2 regions of the Salmonella sp. HY31 genome follow, and region 2 is predicted to be linked to the other one. Evidence: predicted binding sites of a transcription regulator. Region 2 holds the regulator's gene; the other holds the start of a gene.
The links. The regulator PurR, encoded in region 2, represses purine synthesis genes. The targets are predictions, from matches to a motif close to CANGCAAACGTTTGCNTG.

Region 1: the regulator PurR is predicted to act here: its motif matches at 3,431-3,448, upstream of purM (phosphoribosylformylglycinamidine cyclo-ligase).

Annotation. Positions count from the first base shown of each region.
Region 1 is NZ_CP170479.1:1,251,741-1,259,828, forward strand. Features, by position in the region: gene ppk1 (polyphosphate kinase 1) at 1-1,505, opposite strand, end outside; gene purN (phosphoribosylglycinamide formyltransferase) at 1,694-2,332, opposite strand; gene purM (phosphoribosylformylglycinamidine cyclo-ligase) at 2,332-3,369, opposite strand; gene upp (uracil phosphoribosyltransferase) at 3,774-4,400, shown strand; gene uraA (uracil permease) at 4,488-5,777, shown strand; gene ACE15A_RS05835 (DnaA inactivator Hda) at 5,872-6,573, shown strand; gene arsC (arsenate reductase (glutaredoxin)) at 6,600-6,959, opposite strand; gene bepA (beta-barrel assembly-enhancing protease) at 6,999-8,088, opposite strand, start outside.
Region 2 is NZ_CP170479.1:2,114,133-2,122,220, forward strand. Features, by position in the region: gene mdtK (multidrug efflux MATE transporter MdtK) at 1-409, opposite strand, end outside; gene ACE15A_RS09990 (riboflavin synthase) at 626-1,267, shown strand; gene cfa (cyclopropane fatty acyl phospholipid synthase) at 1,309-2,457, opposite strand; gene punC (purine nucleoside transporter PunC) at 2,747-3,952, opposite strand; gene punR (DNA-binding transcriptional activator PunR) at 4,065-4,997, shown strand; gene purR (HTH-type transcriptional repressor PurR) at 4,994-6,019, opposite strand; gene ACE15A_RS10015 (YnhF family membrane protein) at 6,315-6,404, shown strand; gene sodB (superoxide dismutase [Fe]) at 6,487-7,068, opposite strand; gene ACE15A_RS10025 (C40 family peptidase) at 7,195-8,019, opposite strand.

The sequences.
Region 1 (8,088 bases), 860 kb from region 2:
TAATCGAAAGTGACCGGACGATAGGGGTTTTCAATAAAGTTAAAGACCCGGCGTACTTCATTGGTAATGCGCGCATCGGCGGTCAGCAGCGAATAATCGGTATACAGCCGCGCCGTTTTTTCGTTGAAGTTACCGGTGCCGATATGCGCATAACGCACCACGTCATCGCCCTCTTTTCGTGAGATGAGAAAGAGTTTGGCGTGAATTTTCAGCCCTGGCGCAGAGAAAATAACATGGACACCCGCTTCGGTTAACCGCTTGGCCCAGTGAATATTCGCCTCTTCATCGAAGCGCGCCTGCAACTCCACCACCACGGTGACTTTTTTGCCGTTATGGGCGGCATGGATCATCGAGTCAATAATGCGCGAGTCTTTCGCTACGCGATAAATATTGATTTTGATCGCCAGCACGCTTGGGTCAAACGACGCCTGGCGTAACAGTTCCAGTACATGCTCGAAGGTATGGTACGGATAATAGAGCAGCACATCACGTTCGCGAATTGCGTCGAAACCGTTACGAAACTTCTCTTTATCAAACCAAAGATGGCGTAACCGCGGTAACGGTTTATTGACCAGGTTGGCTTTACCGACATTCGGAAAATTAATAAAGTCTTTAAAATTGTGGTAGCGTCCGCCGGGTACGATTGAGTCATACCGGGAGATTGTCAGTTTTTCTCGCAACACGTCGACCAGAGCGGCGGGCATATCGCGTTGATAGACAAAGCGCACCGGTTCAGCGGTCAGGCGCTGCTTCAGGCTGGAAGACATCAGCTCCATTAGACTGGATTCCATCTCATGCACCAGATCATATTCAGCATCGCGGGTCATTTTCATCGAATAGGCGTTAAGCGCGTCATAATCGAAGAACCCTTTAAAAATGTCATCCAGGCAGTAGCGCAGAATATTATCCAGAAGGATCATCGGCTTGCGTCTGCGCGGTGTCTCCGGCGGCAGATTAACGAAGCGTGGGACTTTGTCGGACGGTATCTCCAGCAGCGCATAGTTGATGGTGTCGCCGCGGATAATCTCCACCGCCAGATAGGTGTAATCATCTTTTAAAAACTGAACAAGGTCCGTCTCCCGGTTAATAAGAATCGGGGTAATGTGCTGGCGCAAATAGTGCTTAAAATAGTGGCGCAACCAGCTCTGTTGGTTCACCGAGAGCTGACGCTCGTTGATCAGAAAGATTTGATTACGCGCCATCTCCAGCAGTAATTCGTTGTACAGGCCGTCGAACTCCTGGTCTGCTTTCAACACGCGGGACTGAATTTTGCCTAACAAATGGCGTGAATGAGAATTTGAGCCCTGTTCTTCGCTGATAATAATGCGTCGTTTCAGTTCGGCGAAACGCACTTTGTAGAACTCGTCGAGGTTATTAGAATAGATACCCAGGAACCGCATCCGCTCAATCAGCGGGTTGGATTTATCCGCTGCTTCCTGTAATACGCGTTCGTTAAATGCTAACCAGCTCAGTTCTTTCTCGATATATAACTTTTCCTGACCCATTACTACTTATACTCCGTTTTATTCACGGGACACTGCCTGATGATTATGGCGAGCATTACGCGTTAATGTCCAACTGCGTCAGAAAAGTATGACAATAAACTGATAGCATAAAGGAAGGAAAAAGAGTAGGCCGGATAGGCATTTATGCCGCCATCCGGCAAGCAGACGCAGCCACATCAGATGGCGTATTATTCGTCAGACGCATAACCTTGCGGCGGCAGACGACGCCCGTCCAGCCAGGCGGCGTTATCGCGCATCTTTAAACGCCCCTCCGCAAACCAGCCGATCACCAGCGGATAAATCGCGTGTTCCTGAGTTTGTACGCGTGCGATGATATCATTTTCGTTGTCGTCGGCAAAAATCGGCACCTTCGCCTGGAGAATGACCGGACCGCCGTCGAGTTCGTCTGTCACGAAATGCACCGAGGTACCATGCTCCTCATCGCCGTTTTCCAGCGCCTGGCGATGGGTATGCAACCCCGGATATTTTGGCAGCAGGGAAGGGTGAATGTTCAGCAGACGCCCGTGGTAATGCGCGACAAACGCCGGACTCAGAATACGCATAAAACCGGCCAGCACGACCACATCAGGCGAATACGCGTCTATCTCGCGAATCAGCTCGCGATCGAAGGCGTCGCGGCTGCCAAACCGATCGGCAGTCAGCGCTTGTGCCGGAATACTGGCTTCTCTGGCGCGTTCAAGGCCGAACGCGTCAGCCTTATTGCTGAATACTGCCCTGAGGGTGCCTTTAATTTTCTTTGCTTTGCAGGCATCGATAATCGCCTGTAAATTGCTTCCGTTGCCGGAAATCAGCACCACAATATTCATTATTCAATAACCACACGCTGTTCGGAATCAGAGGCTTTGATGATACCGATTTTCCATGCGTTTTCACCTTTCTCGTTTAGCAGAGCAAGCGCTTTGTCCGCTTCCGGAGAGGATAGCGCAATCACCATGCCGACGCCGCAGTTAAAGGTACGGTACATTTCATGTCGACTGACGTTACCGGCGGTTTGCAGCCAGGTAAAGATGGCGGGCCATTGCCAGGACGACTCATTAATTACCGCCTGGGTATTCTCCGGCAGAACGCGCGGAATATTTTCCCAAAAGCCGCCGCCGGTGAGGTGTGCGATAGCGTGTACATCGATATTTTCAATCAGTTCCAGAACCGATTTTACGTAGATACGGGTCGGTTCAAGCAGATGATCGGCAAGTGGCTTCCCTTCCAGCAGAGTGGTTTGTGGATCGCAGCCGCTAACGTCAATAATTTTACGCACCAGCGAATATCCATTCGAGTGCGGGCCGCTGGAGCCGAGCGCAATCAGCACGTCGCCTTCGGCAACCCGGGAGCCGTCGATGATTTCTGATTTTTCGACTACGCCAACGCAGAAACCCGCCACGTCGTAATCTTCGCCGTGATACATGCCCGGCATTTCCGCCGTCTCGCCGCCGACCAGCGCGCAACCAGATTGCAGGCAGCCTTCGGCAATACCGTTGATCACACTGGCGGCGGTATCGACATCCAGTTTACCGGTGGCATAGTAATCGAGGAAAAACAGCGGTTCCGCGCCCTGAACGACCAGATCGTTTACGCACATCGCCACCAGATCAATACCGATAGCGTCGTGACGTTTTAAATCCATCGCCAGGCGAAGTTTGGTGCCTACGCCGTCAGTGCCGGAAACCAGTACCGGTTCACGATATTTTTGCGGCAACGCGCACAGCGCACCGAAACCGCCCAGACCGCCCATAACCTCCGGGCGGCGAGTTTTCTTCACTACGCCTTTGATTCGATCAACCAGAGCGTTACCCGCATCAATATCGACGCCGGCATCTTTATAGCTAAGAGAGGTTTTATCGGTCACTGCCTGGTTCCCCACGTTTTTTCTTGCGGTAAAAGTTAAATTCGGCGCAATTCTAACAGGGAAAGCAAACGTTTGCGAGCGTGGTCTGCGCCCTGCATGTCCGGGCGATTTTTTGGTATGGTTTCGGCCGCTGCTTGAAAATTTTCCCTGTTGGTAAAAAAGAAAAGGATATCCGGCACTTGGTTTACGATATGTGGACGAGAAAGATTATCACCTGTTAAAATTCAATAGGTTGATGGCGGTAGGCGCTGGTTTCAACGTGAGTGATTTATACTCGCTTTTCCGCGATCAGCGCTTTTGGTTGATCCAGGTCAAGCATACATTGTGTTGCGCCAGAGAGGAAAAGCGGTATAATCCGGCGATTTTTTTTGTGGTTGCCAGTCATCTGAGGATAGGAGAAGAGTATGAAGATCGTGGAAGTCAAACACCCACTCGTCAAACACAAGCTGGGTCTGATGCGTGAAAACGACATTAGCACTAAACGCTTTCGTGAACTCGCCTCAGAAGTAGGCAGCCTGCTGACGTATGAAGCGACAGCCGACCTGGAAACGGAAAAAGTCACCATCGAAGGCTGGAATGGCCCGGTGGAAATTGACCAGATCAAAGGTAAAAAAATTACCGTTGTGCCGATTCTGCGTGCGGGTCTGGGCATGATGGAAGGCGTTCTGGAAAACGTACCGAGCGCGCGTATCAGCGTAGTCGGGATGTACCGTAACGAAGAGACGCTTGAGCCAGTACCTTATTTCCAGAAACTGGTATCGAACATTGATGAGCGCATGGCGCTGATCGTCGACCCGATGCTGGCGACTGGCGGTTCTGTCATCGCGACCATCGACCTGCTGAAAAAAGCAGGCTGTAGCAGCATTAAGGTGCTGGTGCTGGTCGCCGCGCCGGAAGGCATTGCGGCGCTGGAAAAAGCGCACCCGGACGTTGAACTGTACACCGCTTCTATCGATCAGGGGCTTAACGAGCACGGATACATTATTCCAGGGCTTGGCGATGCCGGCGATAAGATTTTTGGTACTAAATAAGTGAATAAATGATGAAAAGCCGACTTTAAGAGTCGGCTTTTTTTTGAATAAAACAACTCATAACAAACACACTCAGAGGAAAACACTATGACGCGCCGTGCTATCGGGGTGAGTGAAAGACCGCCGCTTTTACAAACAATCCCGCTTAGTTTGCAGCACCTTTTCGCCATGTTTGGCGCGACCGTGCTGGTGCCAGTTCTGTTTCATATCAACCCCGCGACGGTTCTGCTGTTTAACGGTATCGGAACGTTGCTGTATCTCTTTATCTGCAAAGGTAAAATCCCTGCCTACCTGGGATCGAGCTTTGCCTTTATTTCGCCGGTATTACTGCTGTTGCCGCTGGGTTATGAAGTGGCGCTGGGCGGTTTTATTATGTGCGGCGTATTATTCTGCCTGGTCTCTTTCATCGTTAAAAAAGCGGGCACAGGCTGGCTGGATGTGATGTTCCCGCCTGCGGCAATGGGCGCAATCGTTGCTGTTATCGGTCTGGAGCTGGCAGGCGTCGCGGCGGGGATGGCCGGATTGCTCCCTGCGCAAGGGCAATCGCCGGACACAAAAACGATTATTATCTCCATGGTCACGCTGGCGGTGACGGTGTTCGGCTCCGTACTGTTTCGTGGTTTCCTGGCGATCATTCCTATTTTGATTGGCGTGCTGGTGGGCTATGCGCTGTCGTTCGCGCTGGGGGTGGTCGATACCACGCCGATTGCCCAGGCGCACTGGTTTGCGCTGCCGACCTTCTATACGCCGCGTTTTGAATGGTTCGCGATCCTGACGATTCTGCCTGCGGCGTTGGTAGTGATTGCCGAGCATGTCGGTCATCTGGTGGTAACGGCGAATATCGTCAAAAAAGATCTGGTACGCGATCCCGGTTTGCACCGCTCGATGTTCGCCAATGGACTGTCGACGATCGTCTCCGGCTTCTTCGGCTCCACGCCGAATACCACCTATGGTGAAAATATTGGCGTCATGGCGATAACTCGCGTTTACAGTACCTGGGTTATTGGCGGCGCGGCGATTTTCGCCATTCTGCTTTCCTGCGTCGGCAAACTGGCGGCGGCGATTCAGATTATCCCGTTACCAGTGATGGGCGGCGTCTCGCTGCTGCTGTACGGCGTTATCGGCGCGTCGGGGATTCGCGTATTGATCGAATCGAAAGTCGATTATAACAAAGCGCAAAACCTGATCCTCACCTCGGTAATTTTGATCATCGGCGTGAGCGGCGCGAAAGTGGCTATCGGCGCGGCAGAATTGAAAGGGATGGCGCTGGCGACCATCGTCGGGATTGGCCTTAGCCTGATTTTTAAACTGATTAGCCTGTTGCGTCCGGAAGAAGTTGTGCTGGAGGCAAATGATGTGGAGCCGCCGCATCGGTAACGGGTTGCCGGGCAGCGATGCTGCCTGGTTCTATCTCAAGAGAATTATGTGGTAAACTCAGCACGATTTTATGCAATCCTGGGTTGAGGTATCTCTGAACACACCGGCACAGCTCTCTTTGCCACTTTATCTTCCTGACGACGAAACTTTCGCAAGTTTCTGGCCGGGGGATAACGCCTCTCTACTGGCCGCGTTACAAAACGTGTTGCGTCAGGAACATAGTGGATATATCTACCTTTGGGCGCGTGAAGGTGCGGGCCGCAGCCATTTGTTGCATGCCGCCTGCGCGGAATTGTCGCAGCGTGGAGATGCGGTAGGCTACGTCCCGCTCGATAAACGCACCTGGTTCGTGCCGGAAGTGCTCGACGGTATGGAACACCTCTCGCTGGTGTGTATTGATAACATTGAGTGCGTCGCTGGCGATGAACTGTGGGAGATGGCGATCTTTGATCTCTATAACCGTATTCTGGAGTCCGGTAAGACGCGGTTATTGATCACCGGCGATCGTCCGCCAAGACAGTTAAATCTGGGCTTGCCCGATCTCGCTTCCCGCCTGGACTGGGGGCAAATCTATAAACTCCAGCCTCTTTCGGATGAAGATAAACTTCAGGCGCTACAGTTGCGCGCCCGGCTACGGGGGTTTGAACTGCCGGAAGATGTCGGACGGTTTTTGCTTAAACGGCTCGATCGCGAAATGCGCACGCTGTTTATGACGCTGGATCAGCTCGATCATGCGTCGATCACTGCCCAGCGAAAACTGACGATCCCGTTTGTCAAAGAGATTCTGAAACTGTAATACGCCGCGACGGCGGCGTTCAGCGGTTAACCGAGGATGTCCAGTACCTGCTCAGGCGGCCGACCAATACGTGCCTGACCATTCGCCACCACAATGGGGCGCTCCATCAGTATAGGGTGTTCAACCAGCGCCTGAATTAACGCCTCCTCGCTAAGCTGGCTATCCGCCAGGTGAAGCGTTTTATAAAGGTCTTCTTTCTGGCGCATCAGTTCGCGCGCGCTGGACATGCCCAACATACGCAGCAGTTCACGCACGGTGGCGGCATCGGCGGGCGTATCCAGATAAAGCACCACTTCCGGTTCCACGCCGTTAGATTTCAGCAGATTCAGCGTGTCGCGGCTCTTCGAGCAGCGCGGGTTATGGTAGATTTTAATCGTGTCGGTCATGAGTTCTCCTTGTGACGCCATCCGGCTAATAAATGGCGATTACATTTTCGTGTATGGCTTGAAGCGTTCCTGTAACTGGCGCAACTGGTCGATACGCGCATCGTAACGCGCCTGTTGCTGGCTACCCAGTTTCGCCTGGGAGCTGGCGCTACTGAGCAGTGAAATTGCCTGATCCAGTTGTCCCGCCAGCGCATAACCTTCGGCGCGCGCCGCCAGCTCCTGATCGCGGTTGTTCAGCGCGGCTTCGGCCTGAGCAAGCAGATCCCAGCCGTTGCCATCATCTTTATGGCTAAAGGTATAGCGATTCAGAATGGTTTCCGCCGCTTTCGGCTGGCCTCCCTGGAGGTATGCATTGGCGAGGTTTAACTGCAGCACCGGATTAACGCGCAGATCGCGGGCATTTTTCAGGCGATTAATCGCGTCGCTGGCTCTTTTCTGCCCCAGGTCAATATCGGTGGCGAGGTCAAGATACCAGGCATTGTTCGGTTCCGCGCTTAATAGCGGCTGTAACGTTTTGCGCGCTTCATCGTACTTGCTCGCCTCCATCGCCTGCAACGCCCGGCCATATTGTGCCGCATGTTGCTGACGCACGTTGCCTTTAGACCACTGATCCAACAGGTCGCTGGTGAGCTGGTTACGTCCGGAATTATACATTCCCAGGGTACGCGCTTTGGCGAGATAGAAGTCGGCGGAAGATTGTACCACGACCGGGCGCATCTGGTTTGCGCGGTTGCGGGCATCCGCAAGGCGGCTTTCCGGTAAGGGGTGAGTGAGCAAAATTTCAGGCGGGCGCGTGGAGTAACGCGCCTGGTCGAGCAGTTTTTCGAGGAAAGAGGGCATCGCCTGTGGGTCAAATCCGGCGCGTTGCAGTACCTGAATACCAATACGGTCGGCTTCTTGCTCATTTTGCTGGGTGAAGCTTATCATCCCCTGGCGCGTTCCCGCCAGAGTACCGGTTAGTGCCGCCATACCGGCTTGTGGGCTGGCCATTGCCAGCAAAATGGAACCGAGCGCGCCCACCCAGGTGAGCGGCGCGCTGCGCTTTTGATCTTCCATCGCGCGCGCCAGGTGGCGCTGCGTAACGTGGGAGATTTCATGCGCCATGACTGAGGCTAGCTGGCTTTCGTTA
Region 2 (8,088 bases):
CCCACAGTAGCGCGCGAAGATAGCCCACGGCTTTATCGGCCAGCGCCGGATCAATATTATGCATGGAGCGGATAATGTATCCGGCGTTCCACAGGACGATCATCACCAGCACAGAGACAAAGCCCGCCAGCCAGAATCCTTGTCGAACCTGATGCGCGATACGCTCACGACGGCCGGAGCCATTGAGCTGTGCAATCACAGGCGTCAAGGCCAGCAGTAAGCCGTGTCCAAACAGAATGGCGGGAAGCCAGATAGAGGTGCCGATAGCGACGGCCGCCATGTCCGTAGCGCTATAGCCTCCTGCCATGACGGTATCGACGAATCCCATTGCGGTCTGAGCCACTTGCGCAAGGATCACCGGTATAGCTAACGCTAATAACTGACGCGCTTCACTGGTATACTTCTGCACGTATTCACCTTTTATTTTGTTGTTATATGAAAGACTAAAAAGCCGCCGTAGTGGCAGCCAAAAGAAATAGCAGGGGAAATTTCAGTCTATTGTAGCGGGGTATTACTATTTCTCCAGTGAAAAAACAGTTGTTGACGGGGCATTGCTGGCAAGCTGTTTTTCCACCTGCTATTGTGCTGAGCAGTTCTGCTTTTATTTATTTCAGGAGTTGAAGATATGTTTACGGGGATCGTACAAGGTACCGCGAAACTGGTATCGATTGATGAAAAACCCAACTTTCGCACCCATGTGGTGACGTTACCGGACTACATGCTGGAGGGGCTGGAGACGGGGGCATCCGTGGCGCATAATGGATGCTGTTTGACCGTGACTGAAATAAACGGCAATCAGATAAGTTTTGATCTGATGAAAGAAACTCTGCGCATCACCAATCTGGGCGCGTTGAAGGTGGGTGACGAGGTCAACATAGAGCGCGCCGCTAAATTCAGCGACGAAATCGGCGGACATCTGATGTCGGGGCATATTATTACGACGGCGGAGATCGCGAAAATCCTGACATCCGAAAATAACCATCAGGTATGGTTTAAGGTGCAGGATGCGTCACTGATGAAGTATATCCTGTACAAAGGTTTTATCGGCGTCGACGGTATTAGTTTGACCGTCGGCGAGGTAACGCCAACGCGCTTCTGCGTGCATCTGATTCCGGAGACGCTGGAGCGTACTACGCTTGGCAGAAAAAAACTGGGTGAACGTGTGAATATCGAGATCGATCCGCAAACGCAGGCGATTGTCGATACCGTAGAACGCGTACTGGCTGCACGAGAAAATGCGGTCAGAAATCAGGCCAACATTGGCTAACGGAAAATAAAAACCCCCGCATGAAATGCGGGGGGCGGTGATTAGCGAGGAACGCGCAGACCGTTTTCAACGCCGCGCGTAAATACGACCTGCCAAAGCTGGATATCACGTGCGCGAAACGCACCGGCGCAGGCGTTGAGATAATAACTGAACATACGTTTGAAGCGCTCGTTATAATTGCCCGCAATTTCCGGCCAGGCATTGATAAAGCGCTCATGCCACGCCATCAGAGTCGTGTCGTAGTCGGCGCCAAAGTTATGCCAGTCTTCCATTACAAAGTGTGATTCGCTGGCCTCGGCGATTTGACGAACAGACGGCAAGCAACCGTTGGGGAAAATATACTTATTGATCCACGGATCGACATTATGATCGGTTTTTTTAGAACCAATAGTATGGAGCAGGAAAAGACCATCCGGTTTTAAATTCCTGTCGACAACCTCAAAATAGGTGTTGTAGTTTTTCGGCCCGACATGTTCGAACATGCCGACGGAGACGATTCGGTCAAACTGATCGTTAAGGTCACGATAATCTTGCAGGAGAATGGAAACATCCAGACCCTCACAACGCGTCTGCGCCATTTTTTGCTGTTCAGCGGAGATTGTTACGCCCACCACGCTAACGCCATAATGGGTCGCCATATATTGCGACAGGCCGCCCCAGCCGCAGCCGATATCCAGCACACGCATCCCTGGCTGTAGCTGTAGCTTTTCGCAAATTAATTTCAGCTTGGCTTGCTGTGCAGCTTCAAGCGTATCGGCATCTTTCCAGTAGGCGCAAGAATATTGCATATAGGGATCGAGCATACGGGAAAAAAGGTCATTACCAAGATCGTAATGTTCCTTGCCGACAATCCAGGCGCGTTTTTTACTTTGTAGATTAATCAGACGCGCGCCGAGGATGCGGAGCGTATCTTTAACATGGTGGGGGAGTTGATTTTCAAGACCGGCACGTAAGACTTTGCTGAAGAAAATATCCAGACGCTCGCATTCCCACCAGCCATCCATGTAACTCTCACCTAATCCCAACGAGCCTTCCTGCAGGACGCGTTTAAAAAAATCGGGATTCTTAACACGAATATCAGACGGGGCGGAACCATTAATTGTAATATCCGCACGACTTAACAATTCGTTGGCGATTCGGTACCAGTTATCATCCGGTACGCTGACTTCTTCTATACACGATGAACTCATAGCTTCTCCATCACTGGACGGTGATCAGAACCTTAAAACAGCGTAGACGCTTTTTTGGCTTTGTGAGAAATCCCACGGACAATTCCGTGAGCCAGTTATCCGACGTAGAACAGAGGAAGGGAGGAACCCTTGCCGAAAAGGCCATCCGTGGTGAATCGGGAACGCTCCGGTTCCCGTTAATGCCTAATAATTATCGTAATATAAACAACCGGGAATCAGTATAGGCCGCAATTTTTGATGATTCAACCGAAAATTGTTAGCGTGCTAATTAACCGGGGTTAACAAACCTCTAGTGAGACTTCTCGTGGGCGACATCGGCATGCGCAAATCCGGCCTCATTGCACGCTGCATGAGACTGCATTTTGTAGCCTAACGCCGCCAGAACAACGGTAAAGAGCATTACGCTGGTGGTGGTCAGCAGCGGCGTGCTGATGAGCCATGAAACCACCAGGCTTGCCAGGAAACATAACCCCAGTTGCAGCGTATTTTGCAGCGCCGCAGCACGCCCCGTGGCTTGAGGGAAAGGGCGTAACGCTTGCGCGACGACGATAGGGTAGATTGCGCCATTAGCAATCGCCATTACGCAGAACGGAATCAGGATCTCCACCAGTGAGGCATTATTCAGGAAGCCCGTTCCCCAGGTGGCGATAACGCTCAGCGCATACAGCCCTAACAGCCACGGAAGCAATTGGTAACCCTGCCATTTTTGTAGCGCCGCGCGGCAGCCATATCCGCCAATCAGAAAAGCGATGGTTTGAGGAACATAGCTCAGGCCAATCACTGCCGGGCTGTAACCCATCGCGCTGAGAATGAACGGGGAACCCGTTAACCACGCAAAAAAGCTGGCGGAACAGGCGGCATAAATCAGTACATTACCGCGATAGGTTTTAGAGCGTAGCAACGTCGCAAAAGTGAGTTTATCCTGTCCCTCGGCATGTGCTTTTACCGATGGTTTTAAGCGCAGCGCTGGCAACATCAGCAACAACGTAATCGCAAACAGCGTGGCGAAAATCGCCTGCCATGAGAAATGCGTCAGTATCCAGCTTCCCAGTAAGGGCGCAAGCGCCGGGGATAATCCTACCAGTGGCATGATAGTGGCGAAGATACGATTAATTTTTTGCGAAGGATAATAATCGGTCACCAGCGCTTGCCAGATTACCGTTGCCGCACAAACGCCGACGGCCTGCACAAAGCGTAGCGTCAGCAGTGCTGCCGCGCTTTCTACCCACAGCATCCCCAGACTTCCGAGCGCAAAGATGGATAACCCCAGCAGTAAAATCGGTTTACGGCCATAACGATCCGATAGCGGTCCCCAGAGTAGTTGTGCGACGGCAAAGCCAGCTAAAAACAGGCTGAGGCTGGCGCTGACAGCGGCAGCAGGCGTTTGTAAATCCGCCTGTATGGCGGCAAACGCGGGCAGGTACATGTCCGTAGCCAGAAACCCCAGCACGCTAAGACCGGCTAACCAGACTAAAAAACCTTTTCCAGGTTGCATATTTGTTTCTCTTTCTTATCAGACAGACATTGTCGCAGAGTGTAGGGAGTGAAATTACGGTTGTGAAACGTTAATATTTGTCCAGTGAATTCAAAATTTTTGTAGGCAAATTATGTGGTCGGAATACTCGCTTGAAGTGGTTGACGCCGTGGCGCGCAATGGCAGTTTTAGCGCGGCGGCGCAGGAACTGCACCGTGTGCCTTCGGCAGTCAGTTACACCGTTCGTCAGTTAGAGGAGTGGCTGGCCGTACCGCTTTTTGTACGACGTCACCGTGATGTTGAACTTACGCCTGCTGGCGTCTGGTTTTTAAAAGAAGGGCGTTCTGTTATCAAAAAAATGCAGATCACTCGTCAACAGTGTCAGCAAATTGCTAATGGCTGGCGCGGGCAGTTGGCTATTGCGGTGGATAATATCGTCAGACCAGAACGTACCCGGCAGATGATCGTCGATTTCTATCGCCATTTTGACGATGTGGAACTGCTGGTTTTTCAGGAGGTGTTTAACGGCGTCTGGGACGCGCTCTCCGACGGGCGAGTCGAACTGGCTATTGGGGCGACGCAGGCGATTCCGGTAGGGGGACGTTATGCTTTTCGGGATATGGGTACCCTGAGCTGGAGTTGCGTAGTGGCAAGCGATCACCCGCTGGCGGCGATGCCGGGACCGTTAAGCGATGATACCCTGCGCAACTGGCCGTCGCTGGTCAGAGAAGATACCTCGCGAACCTTACCGAAACGGATTACCTGGTTGCTGGATAACCAAAAAAGGGTTGTAGTACCGGACTGGGAGTCATCGGCAACCTGCCTGTCAGCAGGATTATGCGTGGGAATGGTGCCGACGCACTTTGCCCGACAGTGGATAGACAGCGGAAAATGGGTGGCGCTGACGTTAGAGAATCCGTTTCCCGATGCGGCCTGTTGCCTGACGTGGCAGCAAAACGAGGCCTCGCCCGCGCTGGCATGGCTGCTGGATTATTTGGGCGATAGCGAAACGTTGAATCGGGAGTGGTTGCGGGAGCCTGAAGAGGCTCCCGACAGCGGGGATTAACGTCGATAGTCGCGGAACGGGCCGTCAGCGACCGAGCGACGCTCAACCAGGCGTGGATGAACTTCAATAGACTGTGACTCTTCGCGCTTATTGACGATGCGATCCAATAGCATATTAAATGCGGTTTCGCCTAAAGAGTCTTTGGGCTGGTGAATCGTCGTCAGCGCCGGGGTAAAGAAGCGGGCGTTACGCACATTGTCATAACCGATCACCGAAACGTCCTGCGGTACGCGAAGCCCCATTTCGTCTGCCGCGCAAAGCGCGCCCATCGCCATAATATCGCCGCCGCAGAAAACGGCGGTAGGGCGATGTGACTGCGATAAGATTTGCTGCATCGCGTGGTAACCGGACTCCGGCTCGAAGTCGCCCTGAACAATCCAGTTGTCTGGCACGTTGATCAGCGCCTCCTCCATTGCCTTCATGAAGCCTGCCAGCCGACCCGCGCCGGTGTTGCGCTCCAGCGGACCGGGAATAACGCCGATATCCCGGTGACCGCGCTCAACCAGATAACGACCCGCCATATAGCCGCCTGCAAAGGCGTTATCAATCACCGTATCGGTAAAATCGGCCTTCGCTTCACCCCAGTCCATCACCACCATCGGAATATGGCGATACTCTTCCAGCATGGAAAGCAGAGGTTCCGGGTACTCAGAACACATCACCAGCAGGCCATCCACGCGCTTTTGCGCCATCATGGACAGGTAGGCGCGCTGTTTTTCCAGGTTATTCCAGGCGTTGCCCAAAATCAGCGTATAGCCTTTCTGAAAGCAGTTTTTTTCAACCGCCTCGATAATTTCTGCAAAATAGGCCGCTTCGCTGCTGGTCGCCAGTAAGCCTATCGATTTGGTATGGTTGACCTTCAGGCTACGCGCGACGGCGCTGGGAGAGTAGTGCAGCTCTTTAATCGCTGCCCAGACCGCGTTACGCGTTTCTTCAGCGACAAAACGCGTTTTGTTGATTACGTGTGATACAGTTGTAGTGGAAACGTTTGCTCGTTTCGCTACATCTTTAATTGTTGCCATTACATTTCACTCCAGACCCTCGCTAAGCTCCTGAGAAACGCCAGGTAAACGTTTGCCTACACACACCCTAATCGCAACGTCAGGGTTGCGGCATGCCGGAAAAACGACACGGAACGTCAGGAAGGGGTCAATGGCCGTTACGCTAATTCAGTAAGCCTGGAATTTTGTCTGATCTTGAGGAAAAGGGGAAGCGTTAAAAACAGTTATCAATATAAAACATGAGAGATTTTTGTGCGGGAATGTGCAAAAATGCGCTATATCACTTTTTGTGTGGGAATAAAAAGGAGAAAACTTGATGAGTACCGACCTGAAATTTTCGTTGATCACTACGCTTATTGTTCTGGGCTTGATTGTCGCAGGTGGATTAACGGCCGCTCTGCACTGATTCCCTCTCTTCTGAGGGAGGGCGTTTCCTCTATTCTATCCCTCTCTAAAACGCAGAAGGCGTACCTTCTGCGTGCTCAGACTTATGCGGCGAGATTTTTCGCGACAAATTCCCAGTTAACCAGCGCCCAAAAATGCTCCAGATAGTTTGGACGGGCGTTGCGGTAGTCGATGTAATACGCGTGTTCCCACACATCAACCGTCAGCAGCGGCGTCGCATCTGTGGTCAGCGGCGTACCGGCATTTGAGGTAGAGACGATAGCCAGTTTGCCATCAGCGCCTTTTACCAGCCATGTCCAGCCGGAACCAAAGTTTTTGATAGCGGCATCTGTGAACTGCGTTTTAAATTCCGCGAAGCTGCCAAAAGATGCCGCGATAGCATCAGCCAGTTTCCCGGTCGGTTCGCCGCCAGCATTTGGTGCCAGGCAGTTCCAGTAGAACGTATGGTTCCACACCTGAGCGGCGTTATTAAAGATGCCGCCTTCGGAAGCACGCACGATCTCTTCCAGCGATTTGCCTTCAAACGCCGTGCCTTTGATCAAATTATTAAGATTGGTCACGTAAGTCTGATGATGTTTGCCATAGTGATATTCCAGCGTCTCAGCAGAAATATGCGGCGCCAGAGCATCTTTGGCATACGGTAATGCAGGTAATTCGAACGACATTGCTTCTCTCCTTATTATTAATATTGCGCACGCACAATAACCCTGGTGCGCGTAAGGATAGGGTAGCAAATTGAGCGGGGGCGCAAAAGAAGAAGTTATCCTGTCGTTAAACGACAGGATAAAATATTAGCGAATTGTTTTAGGGGTCATCACCCGGCGGGCGCCGACATAATGGCGCTGCCAGTATTCTTCGTTCAGCGAGGTGATCTTAATTTCCTGACCGCTGCGCGGAGACTGGATAAACTTACCGTTGCCGACATAGACGCCAACGTGATCGGCGGTGCCGCGCCCCTGCGTACGGAAGAACACCAGATCGCCGTTTTTCAACTCGCTGCGCTCAATGGGCGCCGCGTCACGCAGGTGATACATCTCATTCGCCGTTCGGGGGATACGGATCTTCACTAAATCTTTATAGGCATAATAAACCAGACCGCTGCAATCAAAACCGGTGCGCGGCGACGCGCCTCCCCAGTGATACGGCTTACCAATCTGATTCATGAGCTTGGACATCGCGGTTTTCGTCGCTTTTTGTACTTTAGTCCGATGCGCATCGGCAATAGAGAGCGGCAATGTTCCTTTCCCCTTCACGCAGTGCGGCTTACGGCCTTTACGCGTCGTGCATTTTTCCGTCACGTCGAGGGCGGCGATTGACGTGGGCGCGGTTCTGTTACGGCGATGTGTCGTATGACGAGATTTCGTGGAAGCGATGGTACGTTTTGGCGTAGAAGCGGAAGAAGAACGGCTGGTTTTTGAGGTTGTTTTTACGTTTTTTTTGTTGGTCTTACTGATCTGTTTGGGCGTTGTGCTTTTCTTTTTATCTGCCGTTTTAGTGACATGAGAAACAGCAGGCGTCGCTTTGGCTTGCCTGGAAGCATGGGCCATTGGCGTAAAAGGGAGAGTAGTAAAAAGTAAAGCACAGAGCGTGATCGAGATTTTGTTTATCCGCGCCACTGAGCAATCCTCTGTTAAAGGCAGGCGATCATGCCTGCGTATGATTTACAAAACCTGATAATTCTAATC